Salmonirosea aquatica: one gene and its partner. The protein of the gene in region 1 binds, or shares a complex with, the protein of each later gene. Links are inferred from orthologs where the notes say so. Each region holds a gene or a part of one and is shown on either strand. Other genes may lie near its edges.

Region 1 (8,387 bases):
TCAATCAAAACGAAGCCCGGCTTTTGCCCACGATTCTGGATCAGATTGTGCAGAATATTTTTAATAAGTCGGCCGCCGACTGGTAAACCGGACGGCTTTGTTTGTACCTTCATTGATAATATTGATTACTTACTGACACCAAGTTTCCCCTGCATGACTACCGTCGATAAAGAAACCTTTGCCTACTGGGTAACGCACCCGCACGACATCGGGGCACCCAACCTAGCCCGGCTGGAAGCAACCGCCCAGGCCTACCCCTATTGTCAGATCACCTACACCCTGATGGCCAAGGTAGGAGCCGATATCGCCTCACCCCGCCTGACCGAACTTCTGCCTCTTGCAGCCATTCACACGCTCAATCGAAGTGCCCTACGCCATTTGATCGAGGGCGAATTTGCCTGGTCGGATTCCCTCCTCAACCGCATGACCGACCTGTCGCCCGGTCGTCATCTGTCGGACCGCGACTCTCGTACCCAGGCAGTTTCCCAAGGGTCCGGAAAACCTACCCTCTTGCCCTATGAAGAACTTTCAGGTACCTCCGAAACACCCGTTGACGATAGCCTGCCCTCTTCTCCCCCGGTGGACGACCGGGTGATGAGCGAAAAGGTGATCGAAGAAGAACTTACCTATAAACGGCTCAAACCCACGTCCATACCGATGATTGCGTTGCTCCCACTTCCCAAAACCCGGGAGGATGACCGGCGCAAGCAGCAGGAAATCATCGAGGCCTTCATCAAGAATGATCCGCGGATCGGTCCCATCCGCAACCAGCCCAACGAGCAGACCACCCAGACGGTCGATCTCAGTCAGCGCGCTACGGCGCCCCCCCTGGCGGGGATGGTCACCGAATCCTTTGCCAAGATCCTGACCAAACAGGGCAAATTGGATAAAGCCGTCGAGATTTATGAAAAGCTGATGGTAAAGAATCCGGAAAAAAGAGATTACTTTGCGGAAAAAATTGCGGAATTGAGGGAGGAAAATCAATGATGAGTTATGAAAGACGAATGATTAGTTACGGCCCAATCATCTTTCTATCAAGACTTTGCATAGCTTATCTTCTGTTGATATATACTTGTTTTTTCCGTTTTTTTCGTTGTTTAATTCTTTTCGAAACACGAAATCACATTACGAACCTTTCATTCATAATTCATCACTCATAATTCATCATTCAAAAAATGTACTTGTCACTTGTTATTTTAGTAGCCATTATTGCCGTATTGCTGATTTTAATCGTTCTGGTACAAAACTCCAAGGGAGGTGGGCTTTCCAGCGAGTTCAGTGGAAGCGGGGGCCAGATGTTCGGCGTGAAGAAAACCACTGATTTGCTTGAACAAATCACCTGGGGCATGGCCGGAGCCATCATGTTCATTTCGTTGGCTTCCTACATTATCGTAGGCAACGGTACCCAAACCAGCCAGACGATCAACAGCGTCAACATCGAAAAAGCCCAGAACAGTGCCCTACCGGGTGGCAGCATCGCGCCGCCTCCAGCCGCAGGTACCTCTCCAGCGACGACCGCTCCGGCGACAACAACCCCCGGCGATACGAACTGATACGGTTAGTACCCTCAGCTATATGCGAAGCGCCGGCCTGAAAAATCAGGCCGGCGCTTCGCATATAGGAAGATTCCTTTCCAACCTACCCCGCCTGCATGTAGCGCACCATGAGTTGCTTGGCGGCAGGCAGCAGGGTTTCGTCCAGGGGGTACTCGCGGGGCGATTCGACCATGTAAGTGGCCGGATTGGGCAAATGGGTATAGCGGCGCGTAAGTTGCACTTTGAGGCTTTCGAACGTGGTGTTCTGGCTCTTCTGCACCGATTCGAGCCAGCGAGTCTGGATCATCCGCTCACGACGCGCATCGAACAGCGTGACCTGATAGCTGTAGATCGTCGTTTCGCGGCGGGTGGCCCGATGGATGAAAAGGTACCCTTCTTCGGTACGGAGCGGAATGATGCCAATGGGCGCAATGGAAAGCCCGCTTTCTACTTCTTCGTAGCGGGTCTGCCCCTCTTGCAGCACCAGGGAAAACTGCGGAATGGCAAAATCCAAGATTTCGTTGATTTCTTCCAGATGCGGATCATCCTCGTAGATTTCCTGATAGAGCAGCCGCAGCCGAACCGGATCAATCCCGGTCAGATTCTTGGGAAAATGTGTACGTAACGATTTCTGTGATTTTTTAAAATGAACGCTACTCTGATAATGCTCCGTTACATTGGGTAGGTGCGGAAAAAGCATTTGCTGCCTGAATTCGTCACGCACGTGCTGTAAATATGCCAGTAAGACATATTTTTTGTACTCAAAATCCAGAATTCCGTCGGTGAGCCACTGGCTTGATAGTTTGGTCATGGAGGGATTATGTTGATTAACGGGTAAAATTTAAGCAATTCCTGCGAAATACAAAACGATCTACTCTCTGTTTGGAGTATAGCGTACATTTTGTTTGCAAATCTCAAATGATGAAGAATGTCAGCCCTAGACTGAAAAAATGACAGAAAAAACGGCTGGCACAGATTATGCCTGTATAGGTATGTCAAATTAAAATTATGACAAAATATTAAACCGTTAATTCTTATGTCAACTTTAACCGAAGAAAAAGTGAGTGTACAGCCCCTGGCCGACCGCGTTCTGGTAGAACCGGCTCCCGCCGAAGAAAAAACTGCCTTTGGCATCATTATTCCTGATACCGCGAAAGAAAAGCCCCAGCGCGGAACCGTTTTGGCGGCTGGTCCTGGCAAAAAGGACGAGCCAATGACCGTCAAAGTGGGTGATACCGTACTGTACGGCAAGTATTCTGGCACTGAATTGACCGTAGATGGCAAGGATTGCCTCATCATGCGCGAATCAGATATTTTTGCCGTCATCGAGCAGTAAAAATTCAATTTTGAATGAGTGAATACCTATCCCGGAACATCCGGTTTCTCATTCTTTTATCAAATTTTAAGTAAAACCATTAAGAACTAAAAGTTATGTCTAAGAAGATCTTTTTTGATTCAGATGCACGCGATAAGATCAAACGCGGAGTAGATACCCTCGCCGATGCCGTAAAGGTAACGCTGGGCCCCCGTGGTCGTAATGTCGTTATTGATAAGAAATTTGGCTCACCTACCATTACTAAAGACGGTGTGACCGTAGCCAAGGAAATCGAACTGAAGGACGCCATGGAAAACATGGGTGCTCAGTTGGTAAAAGAGGTAGCTTCCAAAACCGCCGATTCGGCTGGTGACGGTACTACTACGGCTACCGTCCTGGCGCAAGCCATCTACACCATTGGTGTGAAGAACGTGGCTGCGGGTGCCAACCCTATGGATCTTAAGCGCGGCATCGACAAGGCTGTCAGTGCCATCGTGAAGAACCTGGAAACCCAGAAAAAAGACATTTCCACTTCCAAGGAAATCGCGCAGGTAGCTACTATTTCGGCTAACCACGACGAAGAGATCGGTCAGATGATCGCCGAGGCTATGGAAAAAGTGGGTAAAGAAGGTGTAATTACCGTAGAAGAAGCCCGTGGTACCGAAACCGAAGTGAAGACGGTAGAAGGTATGCAGTTTGATCGGGGGTACCTTTCTCCCTACTTCGTGACCAACACGGAGAAAATGGAAGTAGAAATGGAGCGTCCTTACATCCTGATTTCTGAAAAGAAAGTTTCTTCCATGAAGGAATTGCTTCCCGTCCTTGAGGCGGTAGCGCAAACGGGTCGTCCCTTGATTATCCTGGCCGAAGACGTAGACGGAGAAGCCCTCGCTACGTTGGTAGTAAACAAAATCCGCGGGGCTTTGAAAGTAGCTGCTGTAAAAGCTCCCGGTTTTGGTGATCGTCGCAAGGCTATGCTGGAAGATATCGCCATCCTGACCGGCGGTCAGGTGATCAGCGAAGAGCGCGGTTTTAAATTGGAAAACGCCACGCTGGATTACCTGGGTAGCTGCGAGAAGGCTATTATCGACAAAGACAACACGACTTTGGTGAATGGTGACGGTCAGAAAGAAGATATCTCCGGCCGCGTGAACCAAATCAAAGCCCAGATCGAAAACACTACGTCGGACTACGACCGCGAGAAATTGCAGGAGCGTTTGGCCAAGCTGTCAGGTGGCGTAGCCATTCTGTACATCGGTGCTGCCACCGAGGTGGAAATGAAAGAGAAGAAAGACCGTGTTGATGACGCTCTGCACGCTACCCGCGCCGCCGTTGAGGAAGGTGTGGTAGCCGGTGGTGGGGTAGCTCTGATCCGGGCTGCCGAAGCGCTGAGCAACCTGACAGGTAGCAACGACGACGAAACTACGGGTATCAACATCATCCGGATGGCAATTGAAGCTCCCCTTCGTACCATCGTAGCCAACTCGGGCGGCGAAGGTTCTGTTGTGATCCAGAAAGTGAAAGAAGGTACGGGTGCTTACGGCTACAATGCCAAGGACAATACCTACGAAGATCTTCTGGAAGCGGGTATTATCGATCCTAAGAAAGTTACGCGCCTGGCGCTGGAAAACGCTGCCTCGATTGCGGGTATGTTGCTGACCACCGAATGTGTGATCGCCGACGAGCCCGAAGAAGACAAAGGTGGTGGCGGAATGCCCCACGGCGGTGGAATGGGCGGAATGATGTAATTCCAACTTCCACTTGTATAGCAAAAAGGCACGGACTGAGTCCGTGCCTTTTTTGTTGCCTGGCTGATGGTGCTATGGTTACTCCATTTACAAAATAATTGTGGAATGATTTGCTTTTACAGGGCAGAATCTTTAAAATTAACAATTATTTAACATTGAAGTAACAGTAAAGTAATATAGCGATGCGTCAATCTTTTTCTATTCGTACTCTGGCAGGTCTTACTTATTTACTATTAGGTACCCTTACATTCAGTTACGGACAACAGAAAACCATTCCCGATTTCCTGCGTGAAAAACAGGTTTGGAACGAAAAGCTGGTGGTAATTTATGCTCCCGCTGAACAGCAGCATAGGATCAAAGAACAGCTTAATACCCTTTATTCTTCCCTTAATACCTTCAAAAAAGAAAAAATCGTGGTGGTTCAGATTCCAGCTGCCCTCTCGGTTATCGATCGGATGTACCTTAGGCAAAAGCTACGGTATCACGAAGATCGGTTCAACTTATGGGTTATTGATGAAAAAGGGAACCTCCGCATGAGTAGTACCAAAATCAACACCGCCGATCAATTCTTACGGGTGCTGAACATTGAAACCCGGCCCGAGGCCTTATCAAAAGCTCAGTATTTTTGGAAAGAGTAATGGGCTGGTAAAAATCTTATTATAATCACAAAAAAGCCGTCCGGAAATTCCGGACGGCTTTTTGATTTACTCAACGTTATGAAAAACTTCTTGCTTAGGACGTCTGGGTGGCAGATCGGTCACAGGTACCTATATAATTTTAAACATCAGAATTGACTGGAAACTATCCGTAGGCCAGGGTTACTCCATCAACCCGTCGCGCATCACCAGACGGCGATCGGCCATCTCGGCCAGATGCTCGTTGTGGGTTACGATCACAAAAGTCTGGTTCAATTCGTCACGCAGGGTGAAGAATAACCGATGCAGGTCCTCGGCGTTGCGGGAATCCAGATTGCCGCTCGGCTCATCGGCCAGTACCACTGCCGGGCGGTTTAGTAACGCCCGCGCTACGGCAACGCGTTGCTGCTCACCGCCCGAAAGCTGCGAAGGCAGGTGATCCATCCGATCCGACAGGCCCAACAGGGCCAATAGCTCGGCGCCACGCTTCCGGGTATCGGCTTCCTTCGCTTTGGAATTGATGAACCCCGGCATACACACATTTTCAAGCGCCGAAAACTCCGCCAGCAGATTATGAAACTGAAAAACAAAACCGATGCTCTCGTTGCGGAATTGCGCCAGCGCCTTATCGCTCAGCGTAGATATATCCGTATCCTGAATAGTGACCCGACCCCGGTCAGGCCGATCGAGGGTGCCAACGATGTGCAGCAGGGTACTTTTGCCCGCTCCCGAGGCCCCCACAATGGCAACAATTTCGCCGGGTTGAATCGTGAGGTCAATTCCCTTGAGAACCTGTAGAGTGCCGTAGCTGCGCGTGATACCCTGCGCGGTAAGTAAAGCCATTTTCTAGTGGACAGTTGAGACGGGGCAGCCCGTGCTGTTAAAAGTTGAAAGAGCATTTCACAAAAGGCGAGTGAAACTTATCCTCGTTTTGAATTATTCGCTAATTTGCCGTGAAACTAACGAATTACAGGCATACATTGGCTGCCGGCTGTTGGCTATCAAATATCACTTTATCGTAATTGACTGAAATACCTACTTTTACATCATAATTCGTGGAAGTACTCTTCCGAAGCGATTCTACTCACTTTCAACCGCCGGGCTACCCCGTTTCCATTTTCAACTTTTAACTTTCAATTCAAAAAATGAACATTCACGAATATCAAGGCAAAAGTATTCTTAAAAAATACGGCGTTCGTATTCAGGAAGGCATCGTAGCCGACACGCCCGACAAGGCCGTAGAAGTGGCTCGTAACCTGAGCGAGCAGACGGGCACCAAGTGGTACGTGGTGAAGTCGCAGATACACGCCGGTGGCCGTGGTAAAGGCAAGGTTGTCGGGGGCGAGCAGCGCGGCGTGGCTTTGGCCAAGTCGGTCGAGGACGTGCGGACGATTTCCAAAAATCTGCTGGGTAAAGTGCTCGTGACGCATCAGACAGGTCCCGAAGGAAAGCAGGTCAATAAGGTACTGATTGCTGAGGACGTATACTACCCCGGACCAAGCGAACCGAAAGAATTTTACATCTCCATTTTGCTGGATCGGGCCAAAAACTGCAATGTCATCATGGCCAGCACCGAAGGCGGTATGGACATCGAGGAGGTAGCCGAGCATACGCCCGATAAAATCATGAAGGAATGGATCGACCCTTCTGTCGGTTTGCAGGGTTTTCAGGCCCGCAAGGTAGCTTTTGCCCTGGGTCTGGAAGGCGAGGCGTTTAAAGAAATGGTGAAGTTCATTACCGCCCTGTACCGAGCCTATAACGAGAGTGACGCGTCGATGTTTGAAATCAATCCGGTACTCAAAACCTCCGATAACAAGATTTTGGCCGTGGACGCCAAGGTGAACCTGGATGACAATGCGTTGTTCCGCCACCCCGAACTGGCCGAAATGCGCGACATCAGCGAGGAAGATCCCCTGGAAGTGGAAGCCGGTGCCAACAACCTCAACTACGTCAAACTAGACGGCAACGTGGGTTGTATGGTCAACGGCGCGGGTTTGGCGATGGCTACCATGGATATTATCAAACTATCGGGTGGCGAACCCGCCAACTTCCTTGACGTAGGGGGTGGAGCCAATGCCAAAACCGTAGAAGCCGGTTTCCGGATTATCCTGAAAGACCCCAACGTAAAGGCCATCCTGATCAACATCTTCGGAGGTATCGTACGTTGCGACCGCGTAGCCGCCGGGGTAGTTGAAGCCTACAAGGCCATTGGCGAAATCCCCGTTCCGATCATCGTTCGTTTGCAGGGTACCAATGCCGAAGAAGGCGCGCGGATCATCAACGAATCGGGTCTGAAGGTATACTCAGCCATCGAGTTCAAGGAAGCCGCCGAGCGCGTAGAAGAGGTACTGGCCGAAATGGAAGCCTAGCCAGCAAACTTTTGATACCAAAAAAGGCGACCGTATTGGTCGCCTTTTTTGGTTGTTTGCCTGTCTGTCGATGAGGTACCCTTCACAAGGTATCACTTTACGTGTCAGGCCGAAATTTTACGATTTCGATTTTTAGTGTCATGCCTCAACCTTTATTTAGCGACATCACCTACCTGCGGGAAGGTACCCCCACACAGCGCCGCGCCTACCATGCCCTCATCGACCTGGGCATTTTCGACAAGCTGAAAGCATATTCGCCCCTGCTGACGGGAACCATTCCGCTGGATATCGATATTGACGGCAGCGATCTGGATATCATTTGTTATTGGCAGTTTGCGGATGAATACATACAGACAGTTCGACAACACTGGGGGTACCTACCCGATTTTCAGCTTCGGCACTACGAAATAAATGGCTTTCAAACCCTCGTGGCCAGGTTCTCCGCCGAAAATTTTGTGATCGAAGTGTTTGGTCAAAACCGCCCTACGCATCAGCAGGAAGCGTACCGGCACATGGTACTTGAATATGAAATCCTCCAAAAGATGGGTCCGGCCTTCAAAACGAAAATTCGGGAGTTAAAAAAGAGCGGGCTGAAAACAGAACCTGCCTTTGCACAATTGCTTGGTTTGCAAGGGAATCCTTATCAAGCGTTGCTGGATTATGAATATAAGAAATAATTGAGGAGTGGTTGGTACCTTTCCAGTAGCAAGAAGTGAAATACCTGCGTATATAGGTATATTTGGAGGTATGTACGCAATTTATTGCGTTTATGCAGATGTTTTGTA
Region 2 (8,396 bases), 1.7 Mb from region 1 along the record:
TTTCAGGGCTTTGATAAAGTGAAAATCGTCCCCGGACTGCACCTAAAAACCGCCCTTACCTTTGAGCTGAGCGCCTTTCGTGAAAATATGACGGGGCTAGAAATCGGTTTTCTAGCCGAGGCATTCTCCCGGAAAATCATCATCATGCCCGCCGCTGAAAACCGTAGTTTTTTCACGTCGGGGTACGTGACGCTTTACTTTGGTAACAAGAAATAAATCAGGTCAAGGCCCTGATTTGCGGTTGAGTTGTTACATTCTCAATACTTTTGTGGTTAGTATAGAAAGCAGGAATTGTGGCATCGCCATCCTTAATCTGACTGCTGATTCCTGTAAGCCGATAGCTCTGTTATGATAGAATTACCTGTAATACCCTCCGAACGTAAAAAACGTCCCGACTGGCTGCGCGTAAAACTGCCGGCCGGTCCTGATTTCCTGCGGGTACGCCAACTGGTGGATACCTACAAACTTCATACGATATGCGAAAGCGGCAGCTGTCCCAATATGGGCGAATGCTGGGGCGCCGGCACGGCTACCTTCATGATTCTGGGCAATGTATGTACCCGGAGTTGTAGCTTCTGCGCCGTAGCTACCGGCCGTCCCAATGAGTATGACACCGACGAACCAAAGCGTGTAGCGGAAGCCATTCGGCTTATGGGTGTTAAGCATGCTGTGATTACTTCGGTGAATCGCGATGAACTGAAAGACCGGGGAGCTGAAATATGGTACCAGACGGTACGGCAAGTGAAAGAGCAAAGCCCCGCCACGACGATTGAAACGCTTATTCCCGACGTGAAAAACAACTGGGATGCTCTCCTGCGTATGATCGAGGGCGGGCAGGAGGTAGTGTCGCACAACATGGAAACCGTAGAACGGCTATACCGGGGGTACGTCCGCAGGCTAAGTACGCCCGCAGCCTGGAACAGATTCGCCGTACCAAGGAAGCCCGTCAACGTACAAAGTCAGGCATCATGCTGGGACTGGGAGAAACCCGGGAAGAGGTGTTCAAGGCCATGGACGATCTGGTGGAGAATGGTCTGGATATTCTGACACTCGGACAGTACCTGCAGCCGACCAAAATGCACCATGAAGTGATCGAGTGGATCACGCCCGAACTGTTCGACCTGTACCGTGAGGAAGGCCTGAAACGGGGCTTGAAGTACGTGGAATCAGGCCCGCTGGTGCGCTCCAGCTACCACGCCGAGCGGCATGTCAATGTACCTATCTGAGTGGATGGTTCGATTTTTTATAATGAAAGCCCATGTCCGTAACAGGATGCGGGCTTTTGGTTTTTTTTCTCTGAATCAGTAGATTAATCCCATGGATCACAAGTGTTTGCAGGAAGCCAATAGCCACCATCCACCAGCCATTGGTCATCTATGAAACGCTACGACTATATTATTGCGGGCGGCGGATTGGCCGGGTTGAGCCTGGCCTACTATATGAATCGGTCAGTACTTCGCAACAAGAGTATCCTGATTATCGAGAAGGACGAAAAGAAAAAAAATGACAGAACCTGGTGTTTTTGGGAAAAAGAGGGACAGGGTACCTTCGACGCCATAGTCTTTCGCAAATGGCAACAGGCTTATTTTTATGGTGGCGGTTTCGAGAAAAAACTGGATTTGGGAGAGTATACTTACAAATGGATCAAAGGACTGGATTTCTATGATTTTGTTCGCACCGATCTTGCCTCTAATCCGAACATCTCCTTTCTGACTGCTACCATCGAACGCCTCACCGACACAACCGACGGAGGATTTGTGATTACGGATTCCGGGCAGTTCATTGCCGACTACGTATTTGACAGCATAACGCCGCTTTCGCTCGAAAATGAGAAACGGCATAACCTCCTTCAGCATTTCAAGGGCTGGGAAATTACCACATCGAATGCCACTTTTGATCCTACCTGCCCTATCATGATGGACTACCGGGTTGAGCAGGAGGGGATCGGAGTACGGTTTGGCTACGTTTTACCTATTTCTGCCAACCGGGCGCTGGTGGAATACACCGTTTTTTCTGATACCTTGCTGCTCCCCGAAGAATACAGTCGGGAACTCCATACCTATATACGGGATTTCCTGAAAATTACCGATTTTAACATCGAGGATGAGGAGTTTGGTGTGATTCCGATGACTGATGAACGCCCCAAAACTTCCAAGCGGAATCACGTCATCCGGATCGGTACCTCGGGAGGTTATGTCAAGGCTTCCACGGGTTACGCATTCAGCCGTACCCAACGCTTCACGCAGGAATTGGTGAGCCAGCTACTGACGGCCGGGAAGCCACTGTACCCCAAACGGACGATACGGCAGAACTTCAAACGATTACTCGACAGTACGTTGCTCAATGTGCTGCTGAAAGAGCGTCATTCGGGAAAGGACATATTCACCCGGCTCTACCAGCGTAATCCGACGCCCCGGCTGTTTGCTTTCATGGATGAAGATACCTCGCTATTGGACGATCTGCGGGTTATGGTTACGGTACCTTTATGGGCTTTCACCCTGGGAATGTTTGATGCGCTGATGAAGCGGTTCTGACTTATATCCTATTGGACAGAATAGGAAAACAGAGGTACGGCTATTTCTTGCGAAATTAATATTTTGTTTTGCCTAGTTGGTTGTTTGACAGGCGATTATATGAATCCGTTATCTATTTGCCTAGTGCCAACGATTCAAAATTTGGTTAATTTCTCAAAAAAATTCAATTTTGCATCTGCATCCAGAAGCTTCGGCGGAAGCGCCAACCGGGCTGAACACCACGGTGGTACAGGAACGATGTGGGTTTGACGGAAGAACTGGCAGCCGAATGGTAGCCATCCTCTCTTTCTAAAAGCCAAAAAGTTCATCCTCCCGCCTTACTTTCTGGACCCAAGCTAACTGGTTTCTTTTGAAAGCCAGTGTTCGAATCCAGTATGTAGTGTATCACTGTATCAGTTCCAGTCACTTTCCATTTTCAACTGTCAACTAATTTATGCCTTATTTATTCACTTCGGAGTCTGTGTCGGAAGGACACCCCGACAAAGTAGCCGATCAGATTTCGGACGCCCTCATTGACAACTTCATGGCGTGGGATCCCAGTAGCAAGGTGGCCTGCGAAACCTTAGTTACTACGGGTCAGGTAGTGCTGGCTGGTGAAGTAAAAACCAATACCTACCTGGATGTGCAGAAAATTGCCCGGGAGGTAATCCGCAAGATTGGCTACACCAAAAGCGAGTATATGTTCGAGGCCAACTCCTGCGGTATCTTATCCGCCATTCACGACCAGAGCGCCGACATCAACCAGGGCGTAGATCGCGCGGCTGAAAGTCAGGATTTTGAGTCTAAGGCCAACGCGCAGGGCGCCGGTGACCAGGGCATGATGTTCGGTTATGCTACCCGCGAAACCAGCAACTACATGCCGCTGGCGCTCGATATGGCGCACAGCATTTTGAAAGAACTTTCCCATATTCGCAACAACGAACCCGAACTGATCCCCTACCTCCGGCCCGACGCTAAATCGCAGGTAACGATCGAATACGGTGACGACAACGTACCCCAGCGCATCGATACCATTGTGGTGTCGACGCAGCACGATGATTTTGCCAGCGAGCAGGATATGCTGGAGAAAATTAAGTCCGATATTATTTCCTTTGTCATTCCCCGGGTAAAAGCCACACTGCCGGAGGAATTGCAGAAACTATTTACCGACGACATTACCTACTACATCAACCCTACTGGCAAATTCGTGATCGGTGGACCGCACGGAGATACGGGACTGACGGGCCGCAAGATTATTGTGGATACCTACGGGGGCAAGGGTGCCCATGGTGGTGGTGCTTTCTCGGGCAAGGATCCTTCCAAAGTAGACCGCTCGGCGGCCTACGCTACGCGGCACATCGCCAAAAACATGGTGGCTGCCGGCCTGTGCGACGAAGTGCTGGTGCAGGTTTCGTACGCCATCGGGGTAGCCAAGCCCTGCGGACTTTTCGTGGATACCAAGGGTACCTCCAAAGTGGATCTGAACGACGGGGCCATTGCCCGCAAAATCGAGGAAATCTTCGATATGCGTCCCTACGCCATCGAGGAGCGTCTGAAACTGCGTAATCCTATTTACTCCGAAACGGCCGCCTATGGCCACATGGGGCGGGTCAATGAAGTAGTGAAGAAGACCTTCAAAGGCGCCGATGGTACCGAAAAAGAGGTAGAAGTAGAACTGTTTACCTGGGAGAAACTAGATTACGTCGATAAGATCAAAGAAGCGTTTGACTTGTAAGCGTCATAGTATAGCGTTCGATATTTGCAAAAAAGGCCGGTAGATCAATTCTCCGGCCTTTTTTATGCGTCCTTACTCGCGAATATAGATTTTTATACCCCCAATGCGCCCCGCAACGAAGTTATAGACAACGGCAGATAAAGCACCTGATATCATACCTACCACGCCATATATAATAGGTACCAATATCACAAAGAAGATACCACCTCCAAAAACAAGTCCGCGCTCGTAGCCTCCTAACGACTTGCCGGTGAACGGCATAGAAAGCACCGAGAAAAATAAAAGGCAGAACAATAGGCTGACCACAGCCATGACAGTTCCGGCCATGAGGGCAACGGAGCCCACGTCGAAACGGGTGATTTCTTTTTTCATAAAAGTCGTAGAGTTTAGAAATAAAAAAAGGAAGGGTCATGTAGAACCGTTCCCAAAATACGCTATTCTTTAAGATTTACCTCACAAAAACTGCACGACGCTTTCCAGACCCATGCCGCGCGAACCTTTGATAAGAATATGGGTATCGTCCTGCGGATGATCCATGAGCCAGTTGTGCAGCGAAAATTTATCGGGGATATAGTAGGCTTTGGGCAGCGCGGGTAGAGCGTGCTGCATAAGCGGCCCTGTCAGGATTACCAGATCAAAATTGCATTGTGCCAGCATTTCGCCAAGCGCCCGGTGTTCGGCTTCGGCATCGTGGCCCAGCTCGAGCATATCGCCCAGAATTACCATTTTACGGGTAGCTACGCTCTTGGTCAAATGATCAATGGCCGCCTCCATCGAGCTGGGATTGGCGTTATATGCATCGAGGGTGATCGTATTGCTCCCTTTGTAGAATACCTGCGAGCGGTTGTTGTCGGGCTGGTATTCCGAGATAGCCCGGTGGGCGTCGTCGCCGGGTACCCCAAAGTAATGGCCTATGGCCAACGCCGCACAGATATTCTCGAAATTGTGCCGACCGGGCAGGTGGGTGGTAATGGCCTGCTTTTCCTGATTTTCGTACGTCACAAAGGGTACGTCTTCGAGTAAGGTCGGATTCACCGCCGAATTTTCGGAACCGTAGAATACAATTTCGCCGAACGAGTGTTTCTTGCTTACCATTTCCATCAGTACCTCATTCTGCGTGTTGACGAATACAACCCGCTTTTTCTTAGACAGGTAGGCATACAATTCTCCCTTGCCTTTTTTGATCCCCGCCAGACCGCCAAATCCTTCCAGATGCGCTTTGCCAATGTTGGTAATCAGTCCGTGTGTGGGTTGGGCAATCGTACACAGTGTGGCTATTTCCCCCTGATGGTTGGCACCCATTTCTACCACTACCATGTCGTACTGTTGGGGATTTACCGCCAGAATGGTGAGGGGTACCCCAATATGGTTGTTGAGGTTGCCCCGGGTAGCGTAGGTACGGTACTTCTTGGCCAATACGGCCGCGATGAGTTCCTTGGTGGTGGTTTTTCCATTCGAGCCCGTCAGGGCTATAACCGGAATCTCCCAGGTACTGCGATGATGTCTGGCCAGGTTCTGCAGAGCAGTAAGTACGTCTTCAACTAGCAGAAACCGCTTGTCTTCCACTACCGCGGGGTCGTCTACTACTGCGTAGGATGCGCCATTTTCCAGGGCATTTTTGGCGAAGGCATTGCCATCGAATTTCTCTCCTTTTAGGGCAAAAAACAGACTTCCCGCTTCAATTTTCCGCGTATCGGTGCTGATAGTAGGATTTCTCAAATAAATTTTATAGAGTGCTTCGGGTGTTATTTCCATCATTTTTAATCTTTTTATGACAATCGGCGGAGGCTTTGCGTTTAGGTAAGTAGGGCAATCCAAAACCCATCAACCGGAGCGCCGGGCCGTTTTCAAAAACCATACGGGTTTAATCGCTTTCCCCAACAAAATTAGGCGAAATTATCCTCAATGAAACGCATTGTCTACCTATACTTCCTGGGGTTAAGCCTACTTACCAATTCAACGGTGGCCCAGCAGGCCTGGTTCCGACTGGATACTACCGCTACTGTCACGCGTGCGGGAAAAAACCTGCTTAACCCCTGGGCGGGTGGCCTGAACGCCGGGCAGTTCTCGACGATGGACCTGGATGGAGACGGTACCGACGACCTCGTCGCCTTTGACCGCACCACCAATCGGGTCACGACTTTTCTGGGCAACGCCGCTACTAAAACTTACCGACACGCGCCGGCTTACGAAGCCCTTTTTCCGCCGATGGAAAACTGGATGCTGCTCGTGGATTATGATAAAGACGGACGCAAAGACCTCTTCACCCACACGCCACAGGGCGTCAAAGTGTATAAAAAAATACAGAATGGCAGTACCTGGTCGTGGAAGCTATTCAAACCGCTACTGAACTCGGTGGGTTTTTCGGGACCGATCAATTTATTGGTAGTAGCTACGGACATTCCCGCCCTGACCGACGTAGACAACGACGGCGACCTGGATATCATCACCTACGAGATATTGGGGAATTTCGTGGAAATGCACCAGAACATGAGCATGGAACGCTATGGGGTACCCGATAGTCTCGAATTCATCCGGAACGGCCTGTGTTGGGGAAATTTCGTCAAGGAACACTGCAACGATTTTAAATTGGGAGTCGACTGCGGGGCGGTCGAAAACGTGGGTGGAGGTACCTCCAATGGCCGCATTCTGCACGCCGGAAACGCCATACTGATCCAGGACCTCAACGGCGACGGCAAAAAGGATATGCTCATGGGCCACGTCACCTGCGACAACGTGGCGCGGCTGGTCAATACGGGTACCAACCGGGTGGCTGATTTCACGAGCTTCGATGTGAATTATCCCGCTCAGAATCCCGTTAATTTCACCATTTTTCCGGCCGTTTATTCCGAGGATGTCGACTTCGATGGCGTAAAGGATTTGCTGGCGGCACCCAATGTGTATGCCAATGAGGGCAACCTGATGGACTTCCAGGCATCCACCTGGTACTACCACAACGCCGGCACGGACAGCAATCCTACCTTCGAGCTCAGGCAGAAAAACTTTTTGCAGGATCAGATGATCGACATTGGCGAAAATGCCGCTCCTGCCTTTTTTGACGTGGACGGTGACGGCGACCAGGATATGCTGGTAGGTACGGGGGGCGTTCGGGGCGAAACGGGTTTCCGGGGTAGCTTACAATTGTTTAGAAATACAGGCGATGCCAAAACGCCCCGTTTTGACTGGGTAGGCGAAGAGTACCTTAAACTGTCGGAAACATTTCAGCTTACTCACATCAAGCCCCAATGGGCCGACTTCAACGGTGATGGGGTACCTGACTTGGGTTTTTCAGGTGTCTCGTTTCAGGGGATCGAATACCGCTATCTACCCAATCGCGCCGCTCGAGGCCAGGCCGTTCAGTTGTCTGTGAATGAGGCTATTACTATTACATTGCCTGGAGCACAGGCAAGTGATATCCCTTATTTTTACGATACCGATCAGGATGGCGATCTGGATTTACTTGTCGGTAAGGCACAAGGTAATATCGTACACTACCTGAACACGGGTACGGCCAAACAGCCCGCCTACCAGCTTCAAACCGAAAACTTGGCCGGGGTAGGTACCAACTTTGCGGGCCGCTTCGTCAGTGTGGCAGTTGCGGACATTAACCTCGACGGCCAGCCCGACCTACTCACGGCCGACCAAACGGGTATGGTACGGATTTTCCATACCGGTACCTGGGGGCAGTGGAGTCGCCGCGATAGTTTGCTGGTGGAGGCTGGCAACGGAGCTACTGCGCCCAGGCTGGGGGCCTACCTTCAGGCGACCGTCGCCGACTACACGGGAGACGGCAAGCCCGACGTAGCTGTAGGTACCTATGGCGGTGGCATACGACTGCTGACGAATGTGCTACCCGTTACCATTACTGCGGTAGAACCTGTCCCGCATTCCACTTTCATCGTCTACCCCAATCCGGCGGAGGGGTACCTGCATGTGCGAAGTCCGCTGAATGGATTGCTGGATATAATATCGATCAGTGGACAAATCTTGCAGGAAAATATCACACTCACCGCCGATGCTGAAAAGACGCTGTCTACGGCGCGCTGGACTCCGGGACTATATGTGTTGCGGGTACGCTATACCGATCGACAGGAAGTAAAGAAAATTGTGGTAAAATAGGGGAGAGGTACCTTAATAAATTCTTCTGG

What was found.
Region 2: the proteins of groL (region 1) and metK are in contact, whole or in part, in a cryo-EM structure (PDB 8P4O), measured with the Escherichia coli proteins. The link is inferred for Salmonirosea aquatica from one-to-one orthologs.

What each region holds. Positions count from the first base shown.
Region 1 is NZ_WHLY01000002.1:5,578,684-5,587,070, reverse strand. Bases 2,409-5,282 are described here. They hold groL (chaperonin GroEL), read left to right. Parts: upstream 2,409-2,966; coding sequence 2,967-4,598; downstream 4,599-5,282. Other genes in these bases: GBK04_RS24030 (DUF4174 domain-containing protein), read left to right, coding at 4,781-5,236; GBK04_RS24040 (co-chaperone GroES), read left to right, coding at 2,572-2,871. Also shown: LPS assembly lipoprotein LptE, read left to right, coding at 1-86; GBK04_RS24055 (DUF8458 domain-containing protein), read left to right, coding at 154-987; preprotein translocase subunit SecG, read left to right, coding at 1,176-1,553; GBK04_RS24045 (hypothetical protein), read right to left, coding at 1,639-2,346; GBK04_RS24025 (ABC transporter ATP-binding protein), read right to left, coding at 5,417-6,076; sucC (ADP-forming succinate--CoA ligase subunit beta), read left to right, coding at 6,379-7,602; GBK04_RS24015 (DUF4269 domain-containing protein), read left to right, coding at 7,743-8,279.
Region 2 is NZ_WHLY01000002.1:3,856,704-3,865,099, forward strand. The notes cover bases 2,225-5,107. They hold metK (methionine adenosyltransferase), read left to right. Parts: upstream 2,225-2,967; coding sequence 2,968-4,248; downstream 4,249-5,107. Other genes in these bases: GBK04_RS17040 (lycopene cyclase family protein), read left to right, coding at 2,225-2,534; GBK04_RS17050 (hypothetical protein), read right to left, coding at 4,321-4,620; GBK04_RS17055 (UDP-N-acetylmuramoyl-tripeptide--D-alanyl-D-alanine ligase), read right to left, coding at 4,702-5,107. Also shown: GBK04_RS17030 (hypothetical protein), read left to right, coding at 1-216; more of GBK04_RS17040, read left to right, coding at 1,377-2,224; more of GBK04_RS17055, read right to left, coding at 5,108-6,003; GBK04_RS17060 (T9SS type A sorting domain-containing protein), read left to right, coding at 6,154-8,367. UniProt on the Escherichia coli protein: Catalyzes the formation of S-adenosylmethionine (AdoMet) from methionine and ATP.